DNA from 2 places in the Mesorhizobium sp. BH1-1-4 genome. Region 2 is predicted to be linked to the other one. Evidence: riboswitches for the same ligand, from Rfam matches in the RefSeq annotation. Region 2 holds a riboswitch; the other holds the start of a gene.
The links. Region 2 has a riboswitch for thiamine pyrophosphate ahead of LB569_RS11350 (Ykof family thiamine-binding protein). Riboswitches for the same ligand answer to the same signal wherever they lie in the genome.
Positions count from the first base shown of each region.

Region 1: it holds a riboswitch for thiamine pyrophosphate, as region 2 does, so the genes downstream of both, thiB (thiamine ABC transporter substrate binding subunit) here and LB569_RS11350 (Ykof family thiamine-binding protein) in region 2, are expected to answer to the same signal.

Region 1 covers NZ_JAIUIN010000006.1:326,345-333,010, reverse strand. Annotated here, with positions in the region: gene LB569_RS14455 (M48 family metalloprotease) at 1-301, opposite strand, end outside; gene thiQ (thiamine ABC transporter ATP-binding protein) at 625-1,401, opposite strand; gene thiP (thiamine/thiamine pyrophosphate ABC transporter permease) at 1,394-3,013, opposite strand; gene thiB (thiamine ABC transporter substrate binding subunit) at 3,078-4,076, opposite strand; TPP riboswitch at 4,120-4,234, opposite strand; gene LB569_RS14435 (thiamine diphosphokinase) at 4,321-4,980, shown strand; gene LB569_RS14430 (ABC-F family ATP-binding cassette domain-containing protein) at 4,982-6,666, shown strand, end outside.
Region 2 covers NZ_JAIUIN010000005.1:27,820-34,485, forward strand. Annotated here, with positions in the region: gene LB569_RS11325 (glycosyltransferase family 39 protein) at 1-85, shown strand, start outside; gene msrA (peptide-methionine (S)-S-oxide reductase MsrA) at 269-787, shown strand; gene LB569_RS11335 (putative RiPP precursor) at 942-1,034, shown strand; gene LB569_RS11340 (formyltransferase family protein) at 1,121-2,158, shown strand; gene LB569_RS11345 (hypothetical protein) at 2,222-2,611, shown strand; TPP riboswitch at 2,809-2,922, shown strand; gene LB569_RS11350 (Ykof family thiamine-binding protein) at 2,913-3,521, shown strand; gene LB569_RS11355 (ABC transporter permease) at 3,636-4,388, shown strand; gene LB569_RS11360 (ABC transporter ATP-binding protein) at 4,385-5,152, shown strand; gene LB569_RS11365 (ABC transporter substrate-binding protein) at 5,145-6,161, shown strand; gene LB569_RS11370 (methyltransferase family protein) at 6,334-6,666, shown strand, end outside.

The sequences.
Region 1 (6,666 bases), on a different contig from region 2:
CGCGCGTGATGTAGAGATAGCCGCCCGGCAGCGCGAAGGCGTTGACGTTGGGCGAATTGAGGATGGTGATGCGATAGGTCTGGGTCGGGTTGGCCGACACCACGGTCAAATTGCCGACCACCTTGGCGACCATGCGCTCGAGCTTGGGATCGGAATACTCGCCGCCATAGGTCGCCAGGATGCGCGGATGCTGCGCCTTGGCGAGTTCGGCAAGCTTGCTGTTGGCGGCGACATTATCCACCGTGATCGGCTTGTCGGACGGCTGGAAGCCGGATTCCTGCACGTCCGGCGGCGTGAACATCTGGCAGCTGGCGAGAGCCACGGCAAAGCCGGCCAGCGCCAGAAAGCGCGCCAGCGGATTGCGTCTTGCTCTGTCAACGCCGATCGCCAGAACGGCTTCCTTTCAGATCCTGGGCGCATGACCATGAAAATCGGGGGCGATCTTCGGAGCCGTCATGCGCAAAAAACAAACTGCTACAGCATCCGTCACGCGTCCCTCGGGGGCGTGCGGCGGATGCTGTAGGCAAATCACGGCCTGTGCCGGACCAATAGGGCGGACCTAGCCACACTACATGGACCATGGCAAGCAAGCGTCCCTTCGCCAGAAGCCGGTTTGACCGTAAATTATGTCGGCTTCCGGGCAATATCTCGTGATACGGAATCCCCGGCACTGGCGCCGATATAGCGCCGGAATGCCTCTGGACCAGCCCCGGCGAAGAAATCGTCCGCGGCGCCTGCGGCAGCGACCGCGCCATTGTCCAGAAACACCACATTCTGGCCGATGCGGCGGGCATCCTGCGGCTGGTGCGTGACGAACAGCACCGTCATGCCACGCTCGGCATGCAGGTCGGCAACCAGGTCGAGCATGTCGTTTCGCAGGGCGGGCCCAAGCGAGGCGAAGGGCTCGTCGAGCAGCAGCACCGGGCGGTCACGCACCAGCACGCGGGCAAGGGCGACACGCTGGCGCTCGCCGCCCGAGAGTTCGCGCGGCAGCCGCTTCTGCTTGCCGGCGAGGCCGGTGCGCGCAAGCGCCTCCGCGATATCGGCGTGGTCGGCTTCTGTCAGCCGCAACGATGGCGAGCGGCCGAGCCCGACATTCTGCTCGACGGAAAGATGGGCGAAAAGATTGTTTTCCTGAAACATCATCGACACCGGCCGCGAGGCTGGCGGCTCGGCGCCGACATCGGCTCCGCCGATCAGCACACGGCCGGACAGTGGTGTCTCGAACCCGGCCAGCAGATTGAGCAGCGTCGACTTCCCCGATCCGCTCGGCCCCATGATGGCGGTGATTTCGGCCGCCGCGAACGCGACATCGAAGGAAAGCGGAGCCTCGCCATAGGTGAACGAAACCTTCTCCAGCCGCACTGGAACACCTTTCGTGGCAATCGCTCCGTCAGACATCGCGGCCCCTCTCCCTTCCCAGCCAGTCCGCTGCCAGCACCAGTGCTAGGCAGACCAGGCCGAGCAGCAGCGCCAGGCCGGCGGCGTCCTGCGTGCGGTAGCTGCCCATGCGTGCCAGGAGAAGGTAGGGCAAGGTCTGCACGGAATCACTGCCGAACAGGGCGATGACGCCGAGATCGCCAAGCGACAGCGCCATGGCGAAGGCAAAGGCGGTGGCAAGCGGGCGCCGCAGCGACGGCCAGTCCACCAGCCGCAACCTGGCCAGGCCGGAAATGCCAAGCTGCGCGCAGAGCCGTTCGTGGCGCTCGCTCGCCGCATCATAGGCGGGGCGGATGGCGCGCAGCGCGAAAGGCATCGCCATGACGGCGTTGACGGTGACGACCATGATCGGGGCGATGGCAAAGACGTCGCTGGCATGGCGCAACAGAAGGAACCAGCCGGCACCGATGACGATTGGCGGCACCACGAGGACAAAGCCGGCGCCGGTGTCGGTTGCATGTTCGAGCAGCGTCCTCGGACCGGCGCGTCGGTTCAGTGCCAGCGCCCGGCGCGCCATGGTCAGCGCCAGCGACAGCATCACGGAAAGCCATGCCGACAGGAAGGCCAGCACCGCACTGGTCAGCGTCGCCTGCCGGACGGTGGCCTCCCCGGCCAACCGGCCGAGATCGGCGCCCAATCCGGCCATCACGGTCGCGGCCATCGGTCCCGCGACGAACAGCAGCGCCAGCACGATGAGCAAGGCATTCAGTGTGGTTTCGGTCCCGTTGACAGAGAGATAGCGGCGCGGCGCGACCGGGAGGTTGGCGTCGCCGACGACATTGGCGCCGAGCCGCGCCAGCGCCAACACCACGATGAAGGTCAAGGCGATCTGCAGCAATGTCAGCGCGACGGCACGCGCCGGATCGAAATCGAAGCGCAAGGCCTGATAGATGCCGACTTCGAGCGTCGTCGCGGCCGGCCCGCCGCCGAGCGTCAGCACGATGGTGAAGGATGTGATGCAGAGCATGAAGACCAGCCCGGCGACACCGGGCAGAGCGGCGCGCAGCGTCGGCCATTCGATCAGCCGGAACGCCGGACGCGCGCCCATGCCGAGCTGGCTTGCCAGCCGCCACTGGTCGGAGGGAATGGTTTGCAACGCTTCCAGGAACAGGCGGGTGGCCAGCGGCAGGTTGAAGAAGACATGGGCGACGAGAATGCCGGACAGGCCGTAGATGCCCGGCCAGCCCTGACCGCCGACGGCACCGAGCATGCCGGCGAAGTAACCGGCACGGCCATAGAGCGCCAGGATGCCGAGCGCCGCGACGATCGCCGGCAGCGCCAGCGGCACGGCGAAGAGTTGCAGAATGAACGCGCGGCCGAAGAAGCGTGGATGCCGGGACAGGGCTCGCGCCACGAACAGCGCCGGTATCACCGAAAGCAGGGTCGAGAGGGTTGCCTGCCAGAGCGTGAAGCGCACCACGCGCAGCAGGTAAGGATCGAAGGCCGCCCAGGCGCCGGAGAGGTCATGCGCGCCTTCGAGGAGCAGCCCGGCAAAGGCGCCGCCGATCAGCAGCGCGATCCCGGCGAGCGCGACGACGCCGGCGGTGATGCGGGGATCAGACGCGCGTTGCACGCCGCACCGTCAGCAAATGGGCCAAGCTTAGAGCACTCATCTCAGGATGATTAGCCCATAAAACCTACTTGCTCATCACCGCCAGCCATTCGTCCACCCAGGCCTTGCGGTTGGCCGCGACCTCCTCCGGGCTGAACAGCAAGGTCTTGGTCGGCTTGACCAGCTTGTCGAAGGCCGGGTTTAGCGGCTTGTCGGTCTTGCCGGCCGGGAACATCCAGTTGGTCTCGGGGATGGCGTCCTGGAATTTCGGTCCGGTCATGAAGGCCATGAACTTTTCCGCCAGCGGATTCTTGGCTCCCGTGGTGGTGATGCCGGCGACCTCGATCTGCAGGTATTCGCCCTCTTCGAACGACGCGGCCTGGTAGCGCTCGGTATTCTCGGCGACCATGTGATAGGCCGGCGAGGTAGTGTAGGACAGCACCATCGGCGCCTCGCCCTTGGTGAACAGGCCATAGGCCTCGCTCCAGCCCGGCGTCACGGTCAAAACCTTGGTCTTGAGCTTGGCCCAGGCTTCCGGCGCCTTGTCGCCATAGACCGACTTCACCCAGAGCAGCAGGCCGAGGCCGGGCGTCGAGGTGCGCGGATCCTGGATGACAATCTTGTCGTCGGCGCTGCCCTCGACCAGGTCCTTCAGGCTTTTCGGCGGCATCGTCAGCTTCTGCGTATCGTAGACGACGGCGAAATAGCCATAGTCAAAGGGGACAAAAGTATCGTCGCTCCAGCCGCCCGGCACATCGACATCGCTCACCGCGCCATGCGGCGCGAACAGGCCCGTGGCCTTGGCATCGGCGGTGAGATTGGTGTCGAGGCCGAGCACGATGTCGGCCTTGGTCGAGGCGCCTTCCAGCTTGACGCGGTTGAGCAGCGCCACGCCATCGGCAACCGAGACGAACTCGACATCGCAGCCGCATTCGGCCTCGAATGCCTTCCTCACCACGGGACCTGGACCCCAGTCGGCGGTGAAGCTCTCATAGGTGTAGACGGTGAGCTTGTCCTTGGCCAAGGCCGGCCCGGACAAGGCCACTGCCGTGGCTGCGATGAGAGAATATAAAATTGCGCGCATCGGCGCCTCCTTCGTTTGCGTTGAAAGGAATTGAGGCGTCGGACTGTCCGAAACGTCTAATCCCTCCGCCGGTACAAACCGGATCAGGTTCAGCGGGTTGGCGAGACTGCCTCTCAGCCGGCCCGCGAAATTCGCGTCCGGCACCCCGTTAGAGCGTTCCGACACATAGGCCGGCCCGAAGACCCGCGCAAGTGGGAGTTTGCCGCCTTCCGTTTCCCGTGCCGGGCTGGTAAGGCGACGGGATATGAGCATATTCACCATCCTGCTTGGCGGCGATCTCATCCGCACGCCCCGGCTCGACCGCCAGGTCGAAGGCTCGCGCGTCATCGCCGCCGACGCAGGCATCGGCCATGCCCGGGTGCTGGGCCTTGTCCCGGAATTGTGGGTGGGCGATTTCGATTCGGTTCCGGCCGATCTGCCTGCTGACCTCGCCGCCGTGCCCCGCCAGACCTTCCCGGCGGAAAAGGACAAGACCGACGGCGAACTGGCGATCGCGGCGGCACTCGGGCACGGGGCGACCCGTCTCGTGCTGGCGGGCGCCTTCGGCGGCAAGCGCGCCGATCACGCCTTCCTGCATCTGGCACTTGGCCTGCGGCTGGCCGAGGCCGGAACGGATGTGCTTTTGACCAGCGGCGCCCAGGAGGCTGTCCCCTTGCTCAACGGCAGGGCGAGCTTCGATTATGCCGACGGCACGCTGTTTTCCATTCTGGGCTTTTCCGAACTCTCCGGTCTGACCGTCACCGGCGCCAAATGGCCACTCGACAAGGTCGAGGTGGCTTTCGGTTCGTCGTTGACCATTTCCAACGAGGTCAACTTCGACAAGACCGGGGGCCGCCTCGAGATAGCGCTCGGCAACGGCCGCGCGCTGCTGCTCGCCCATCCCTATCCCTCACCTGAAAGCTGACATGGCCCCGCCTCTTCTCAATCTCGACGGGATAAGACTGACTTTTGGCGGCACGCCGCTGCTCGACGGCGCCGCCTTGACCGCGTCGGCCGGCGACAAGATCGCGCTGGTCGGCCGCAACGGGTCGGGCAAATCGACGCTGCTCAAGATCGCCGCCGGCCTGATCGAACCGCAGGACGGCGAGGTGTTCCGCCAACCTTCGGCGACGGTGCGCTATCTGCCGCAGATGCCCGACATGGACGGTTTTGCCTCAGTGCGCGCCTATGTCGAAGCCGGGCTCGGGCCTGCCGACGATCCCTACCGCGCCAGCTATCTGATGGAACATCTCGGCCTGTCGGGCGAGGAGCGGCCAGCAGACCTCTCCGGTGGCGAGGCCAGGCGCGCCGCTTTGGCTCGCGTAATGGCGCCGGAGCCCGACATTCTGCTGCTTGATGAGCCGACTAACCACCTCGATCTCTCGGTGATCGAATGGCTGGAAGAGGAACTCGTCCGCACGTCCTCGGCGCTGATCGTCATCTCGCACGACCGCCGCTTCCTGGAGCGCGTGTCGCGCGCCACCGTCTGGCTCGACCGTGGCCAGACCCGTCGGCTGGATAAAGGTTTTGGCCATTTCGAGGAATGGCGTGACGTTGTGCTGGAAGAAGAAGAGCGCGAACAGCACAAGCTCGGCCGCCAGATCGTGCGCGAGGAACACTGGCTGCGCTATGGCGTGACGGCACGGCGCAAGCGCAACATGCGACGCCTCGGCGAACTGCAGACCATGCGCCAGCGGTTTCGCGGTCATCGCGGCGCCGAAGGCAGCGCGACCATGGTCGCCAGCGACGCCGCCGAGTCCGGCAAGCTGGTGATCGAAGCGAAGAACGTCGAGAAGAGCTTTGGCGACCTCACCGTGGTCAAGGGCTTCTCGACCCGCATCCAGCGAGGCGACCGCGTCGGTCTGGTCGGGCCAAATGGTGCCGGCAAGACGACGCTTCTGAAGATGCTGACCGGCGAATTGGCGCCGGATGCCGGCTCGGTGCGGCTCGGCACCAATCTGGAGATCGCCACGCTCGACCAGAAGCGCGAGGCGGTCGACCCGCAGGAGACGCTGGCGCAATACCTGACCGACGGGCGCGGCGAGAACCTCGTCATCAATGGCGAGCAGCGCCATGTCGTCTCCTACATGAAGGATTTCCTGTTCAAGCCGGAGCAGGCGCGCACGCCGGTGCGCGAACTGTCCGGCGGCGAGCGGGCGCGGCTGATCCTGGCGCGCGTGCTGGCGCGCCCTGCAAACCTGCTGGTGCTCGATGAGCCGACCAACGATCTCGACATGGAGACGCTGGAACTGCTGCAGGAACTGGTCGCCGGGTTCGCCGGCACTGTCATCCTGGTCAGCCACGACCGCGATTTCCTCGACCGCACCGTCACCAGCGTCATCGCGCCCGAAAGCGGGGGCCGCTGGGTCGAATATGCCGGTGGCTATTCCGACATGCTGGCGCAGCGGGGCGGTACCAGGCTCGACGACCGCAAGGCGCGCGCCAAGTCCGAAACCAGCGATGCGCCCACTGCCAAGGCTGAACCCGCCGCACAAAAGGGGCCGGCCAAAAAATTGTCGTTCAAGCAGAAATTCGCGCTGGACTCGCTTCCCAAGAAGATCGAGGCGGTGACCGCGTCGATCTCGCGCCTGGAGAACAACATCGCCGATCC
Region 2 (6,666 bases):
GGCAATCAGCTTTGCGGCCATTCCGCCCGGTATCCAATATCTGCCGGTTGCCGCCAGCAGTCGGACCAGGCATCCGCGCGTCTGAGCGGCGTCACGCCATCCCGTTGCCCACGCGGCGTCTTTCACGGGCCCAACCGAATGGCCATTCTTCCGACTGGACGAAGCAGGCGACGATGCCCATTTATGGGCTATCCAAATTGTTGCCGCGCAATTCCCCGGGGGAAAGCTGCTATACTTTCTCCGGAATTGCCTTTTGAGGAGACGTTACATGGCGACTTCCAGTGAACGCGCAGTGCTTGCCGGCGGCTGCTTCTGGGGCATGCAGGATCTGGTCCGGCGCATGCCGGGCGTCCTCGCCACGCGTGTCGGCTACAGCGGCGGCGACGTGCCGAACGCCACTTATCGCAATCATGGCACGCATGCCGAAGCCATCGAGATCAGCTTCGATCCGGCGAAAATCAGCTTCCGCCAGCTTTTGGAATTCTTCTTCCAGATCCACGATCCGACGACGCGCAACCGCCAAGGCAACGATGTCGGGATGAGCTATCGCTCGGCGATCTACTACACAAGCGAGGAGCAGAAGCGCGTGGCGGAGGACACCATCGCCGATGTCGATGCTTCCGGCCTGTGGCCCGGCAAGGTAGTCACCGAGCTCGCACCGGTCGGAGCGTTCTGGGAGGCCGAGCCCGAGCATCAGGACTATCTGGAGAAATATCCCAACGGCTACACCTGCCATTTTGTCAGGCCGGGCTGGAAGCTGCCGGTTCGTGAAAAAGCCGTTTCGTAAGTTCACGTGTCGATTTTTGGCGGCGGGCTGATATAAACGCCCGCCAATTGCCATAAGACCATGGGAATAGCGGCGTTGACCACTGCCCGGTGGTTGACAGCTCGCCGCGTTGCTGACCAACTGTGCGGGTTGATTTGATTTTCAGGGGGTGAGCATGCGGAAGATCTACGAAAAGCCCGTGCTGGTGAAACGGGAGAGACTCTCCAGTGTGGCCGCGGCCGGGCCGCTCTCTCCCAAGCCGGGCTGACCGACTGGCCTTTTGGTCCTGCCAGGACGGGTCCGTGAGAGCGCGTGGCGGCAAGCGATGTCTTGCTTCGCCAGGCCTGAGAGATAATGTCTTCCCAGCCTGAGGCCCGTGTCGGCCAACTCAATGCCGTTTTCATAATGGACGTTACTGCCTACACCGGGCCGCTGCTGTCCGGCTGGATCGAGGCGGGCAACCGTATCGGCGCGATCATCGTGCCTGGTTTTCAGCGCAGAGGCTTCAGCATCGGCAATTTTCGACGCAGGCTGAAGCGCTGGTCTCTCCTCAGGCGCTATCTTGGCAACACGCCGGTCAAGGTGATCGAATTCGGCCGGCCTTACGAGTGGAACGAGCTCGCCCGGCAATTGCCCGGCATCGCCGCGGATGTGCTGATCTGCTACGCTTTCCCGACCTTGATCCCACAGCAGGTGCTCGACCTCTTTCCCAAGGGTGGGCTCAATTTTCATCCGGCGCTGCTGCCCAATTACCGGGGTCCGCATCCTCTCCATCGCCTGGTCGCGGACGGCCAGCATGCCGTCCATGGCGGGGTGACATTGCACAAGATGACCGCTAATTTCGACGACGGCGACATCCTCGGGCAGGTGCCGTTCTCCGAAGTGGACTGGGCATCGCGGCGCGATATGGTCGACAGCGTGGCGACCGCGATGCGCGGGTTGGTGCGCGAGGTGGCGCCAGCCTATTGCAGGGGTCTGGTGTCCGGGCTGCCTCAGCCAGCCGGTGATTTCGTCTGGGCGCGACTTGAGCGGCACCACACGATGATCTCATCCGACATGTCGATCGAGCACGTTGCCCGGCTGTGGCATGTCCTGGGTGCCAATCCCGGTATCTATCTGGATGTCGCCGGCCGCAGTGTCAGGCTGGCCTTCGAGGTCAATCGACTTGGCCCGCCAACTGGAAAGGGTCCGGTAAGGCGATGGGGCAGGATCGAGTTCGATCTCGCCGATGGCCGGGTCCGGTACCTCATCCATGGTCGCCTGCTCAAGCGGCTGATGAAAATGCACGCGGTGTTCGCGCGCTCGCAAGCTGGAAAACCGCGGCCTGACATAAGGGTCTTTGGCGCGGTGGATAGCCAATCGCCGCGCGAGGTGTCGCCGGACGGCCCCTAGACCAAATGCACATGAAAACCGCGGACCTGCGTCCGCGGTTTCCATGCCGCGATCGAAAACTACTTGCCGCAGTTGTTGTCGTTCACGGTCGGGGCGGTGGCGTTGCCATTGGCATCCATCTGCGCGCCCTGGGGATTGGTCGGGCAATTCCGGTCCGCATTGGAATTCATGTCGCCCGGCGTGGTGGTCGTGCTGTTGGTTGCGCCCGAATCGATCGTATTGGGCGAGGCCGGCGTGCTTGGGTCCACCGTGACCGACTTGCCGCTGCCGCTGGACCCATCCGCGCCGGCCGCGCTGTTGCTTTGCGCCATGGCGGATGTTGCCAAGGCAATGGTGAAGGCCGAAGCCGTGAGGATTTTCATGAACATGGTCTGTCTCCATCTCTGTAAACTGGTCGCCTGGATCGGTGCCCGGTTTCGCCGAAACGATGAACCGCCGATCTCTCTGGTTTGACGCAAATCCCGACGGAAAACCGCTTGACACTTTTCCTGGAATCGCGTCCGGCGACTGTTGGGACAACCTCTCGGCGCGGTGAAGGTTCCAGATAAATTCCGCGCCGCAATGCCCGACTGCCTTCGCGCTGGCGCAATGCTTTTGGCGCGACCTGCCGAAAAACCGCTTCCCCAACCGATCGAATGGTGCTTTAACGCGGCCATCCACAGGGGTGCTCCGTACGGTCGGGGCTGAGACGGGGGCGGCAAGCCCACAGACCCTAGAAGCTGATCTGGGTAATACCAGCGGAGCGAGGCGGGCGATGTTTTCAGGCGCACAGGTTTCCCTATATCCCATGGCCGACGATTTCGTCGGCGTCATCCTGGGTGCGCTCGGCGCGCTCGATCCATGGCGCGACAGGCTCAGGATCGAGACCGACGACATCTCGACCTTGCTGGTGGGCCCTCCCGAGGTGTTGTTCCCGGCGCTGCGCGATCTTTTCGTGGCCGCCTCCCGCAGCGGCAAACATTGCGTGCTGTCGGCCACCATTTCGCGTGGCTGCCCGGGTGAGCCGGACGATCCGATCTGCCGTTCCGACGCGACAGGCGGACCTGCCGGGCCACTTGGTCCGCGCAAGCAAGCCGCCATCACCGCCGTGCGCGGCGCGCCCGCCACTGGCCAGCCGGCGGCGGCGCAGTTCTCTCTCTATGTGATGGGCACGGACGACCACATGGACGAGATCTATGGCTGTATCGATTTCCTGGAGCAGTCCGGCGTCTACGATCGCTCCAAGAATTTCTGCACCAAGCTGCGCGGCGATGCCGGCGCGATCTTCTCGGCACTCGATGAAGCTTTCTGCCGCTTCGGGCCAGGCGCAGGCCACGTAACCCTCGACGTCACGGTTTCGGCCAACAGTCCCACCGCTGTCTGATCCGCTCGCGCTGGTGCGCGACGGCCGTCAAGGGTCTCACCTCTCGTGGCTTCATCGTCATTCAACCGCCCGCGCCACTTTGCGGGTTTCTTCGCCAAGGCGGCACCGGCCGTGATGTCGGTCGGGTTGCTGCTCGTGGCGTGGGAGCTGTACGCGAATTATTCCGGTATCAAGCCGACCATTCTTCCTGCACCCTTGCGCGTCTTCGAACAGGCGATCCTCAACCGCGAGGCGCTGGTCGACAACGCCATCCCCACCATCCGGGCGACGCTGATCGGCTTTGCCTTTTCTCTTGGCGCCGCCTTCGCGCTGTCGATGCTGGTCGACTTCTTCCAGCCTTTGCGGCGCGCGCTGTTTCCCGTCTTCATCGTCAGCCAGACCTTGCCGCTGGTGGCGATCGCGCCCTTGGTGGTGCTGTGGTTCGGTTTCGGGCTTACGCCCAAGATCGTGCTGGTGGCACTGGTCACCTTCTTCCCGATGCTGGTGGCCCTGGTGCAGGGCTACGAGGCGACCGAGGCCGAGATCGGACAGATGCTGCGCGCCATGGGCGCGGGGCGCTGGCGGGTCTTCATGCTGGCTCGGTTGCCTTCGGCACTGCCCTATTTCTTCGCTGGCCTCAGGATTTCCATCACCTATGCCGTCGTCGGCGCCATCTTCGCCGAATATGCCGGCGCGGCCAAAGGGCTGGGCATCTATATGCTCAACGCCAAGAACAATTTCCGTCCCGACCTGGTGCTGGCCGCCGTCGGTGTCAGCGCCGCACTTACTCTCGTCCTGTTCGGACTGACGGTGCTGCTGCAGCGTCTTGCCATGCCCTGGGAACGAGCCGCTGGCAGGCAAGCCGCGGGAAAAGGGCCGCAAGCATGAGCCGGCTCGAATTGCGGCATATGCGCAAGGCGTTTGGCGGGCTCGACGTGCTCGCCGACATTTCGCTCAGCGTGGATGCCGGCGAGTTCGTCTCGATCCTTGGGCCGTCGGGTGCCGGCAAATCGACGCTGTTCCAGCTTTTGACCGGCGCCGAGCATGGCGAGGGGGAGATGATCTTCGACGGCGCGCCGCTGGACGATCATGGCCGGCATTTCGCCTTCATGCCGCAGCGCGACGCGCTGATGCCGTGGCGGCGCATCCTCGACAACACGACGCTCGGGCTCGAAGTGCAAGGCGTCGGCCGCAAGGCGGCACGGGCGCGGGTCGCGCCGCTGTTTGCCGAGTTCGGGCTTGCCGGCTTCGAGCGGCATTTTCCGGCGCAGCTTTCAGGCGGCATGCGCCAGCGCGCGGCGCTGCTGCGCACCGTGGTGCAGGAGCGCGACATGCTTTTGCTCGACGAGCCGTTCGGCGCGCTCGATGCGCTGAACCGCGCGGCCATGCAGCGCTGGCTCGAACAGATGTGGCGGCATCATCGCTGGACGGCATTGCTGATTACCCATGATGTGCGCGAAGCCGTGTTCCTGTCCGACCGCATCTATGTGTTTTCCGCGCGGCCGGCCCGTGTCGTGCGCGAGATCAGGGTGCCGCTGCCGCGCCCGCGCGATCGGACCGGCACCGCGACCAGGCAGGCAGGGGCCCTCGAGGCCGAGATTCTCGATATCCTGCTCAACCTCCAGCCCTCCAAAGGACATGACCATGACTGACTTGACGCGCAGGCAAGCTCTGCTGCTCACTCTTGCCGGTAGCATACCGCTGATCAGCGGATCGAGCCGCTCCTTCGCGGCAACGCGGAAGGTCACCGTCGCCCTCGACTGGACGGTCAATACCAACCACATCGGGCTGTTCGTCGCCCGAGATAAGGGATTTTATCGCGAGGCCGGCCTCGAGGTCGACATCCTGCCTTACAGCGATACCGGCGCCGGTACGCTTGTCGCCAACCGCGTCGCCGATTTCGGCATCAACGGCACCATCAGCCTCTTCACCCAGAAGACCGCCGGCGCCGACTTGAAGGCCTTCTATGCCGTGGTGCGGTCAGAGACGGGCCGGCTGGTGTTCAATGCGGCGCGCGGCGAGATCAAAAGCCCTAGGGATCTGGATGGCCTGACCTATGGCGGGTTCGGCGGTGCCTGGGAGAACGCGCTGATTTCGACCATCATTCGCCACGATGGCGGCAAAGGCAATTTCGAGACGGTGACGCTTGGCACGTCCGCCTACGAGGCGCTGGCCAACGGTTCGGTCGACTTCACGCTCGAAGTGTCGACCTGGGAGGGCGTCGAAGCCGAACTCAAAGGCGTCAAGCAGCGCGGCTTCGTCTATGCCGACCACGGCGTGCCGGACGAGCACACGACGCTCATCTCTTCGAGCGAAGCCTATCTCCGGGCAAATCCCGAACTGGCATCGTCCTTCGTCCAGGCAACGCGGCTCGGCTACCAATTCGCGGTCGATCATCCAGATGACGCCGCCACGCTGCTGATCGCCGCCAACAAGGATGCCTTGACCAATCCGGCCTTGATTCACGCCTCGCTGAAAGCACTGATCGGAGGCCACTATCTGCGCGGACAAGATGGCGCCATCGGCACCATGGATCCGGCCAAGATGGAAGCCATCGGCTCCTACCTCTTCGCCGCCGGCATCCTGCATGACGCCGACGGCAAGATTGTCTCGCACCGTCCTGAATTCGCGGGCTATTTCAGCAATGGATATCTCAACTAGGCACCGATGCGGAACCGCGAACAGGATCGTCCGATGCCGGCGGCGGCTACGGCCCTCGGTTTCCGGCAATTTCGATCTGGTTTAGGACCGATGTGATCTTCTCGGTTAACGGCACGGCAATGGTTCCGTGCCAAGGTCACCTCGAGGGACCACCGGGATGCTTGCCTTGCTCATGTCAAAAAGTGAAGCGCTTTCGCGTGCGGCCGATAACAGGTTTTTGTCCGCTGCCCGCAAGCGCGAGATCCTGGTCGACCTTCGCGAAGGCTTCTTTCGTCTCTGCGCCCTGGCGTGCGCGGGGCTGTTCGTCTATCGCGGCGTTTCTCAACTCTTGGAGGATCCGACCCGGCTCAATGCCGCGCTGGTGGCGATTTCCGAGATACTCACCTTCACCTGGCTGCTTCTGTCGCGTCGTCCTGTGGAGCGTGACTGGAATCCGCTTACGGTTATTGTCTCGGTGACGGCCAGTTTTGGCGTTGCGTTGATCAGCCTCCAGCCAGGCATTGCA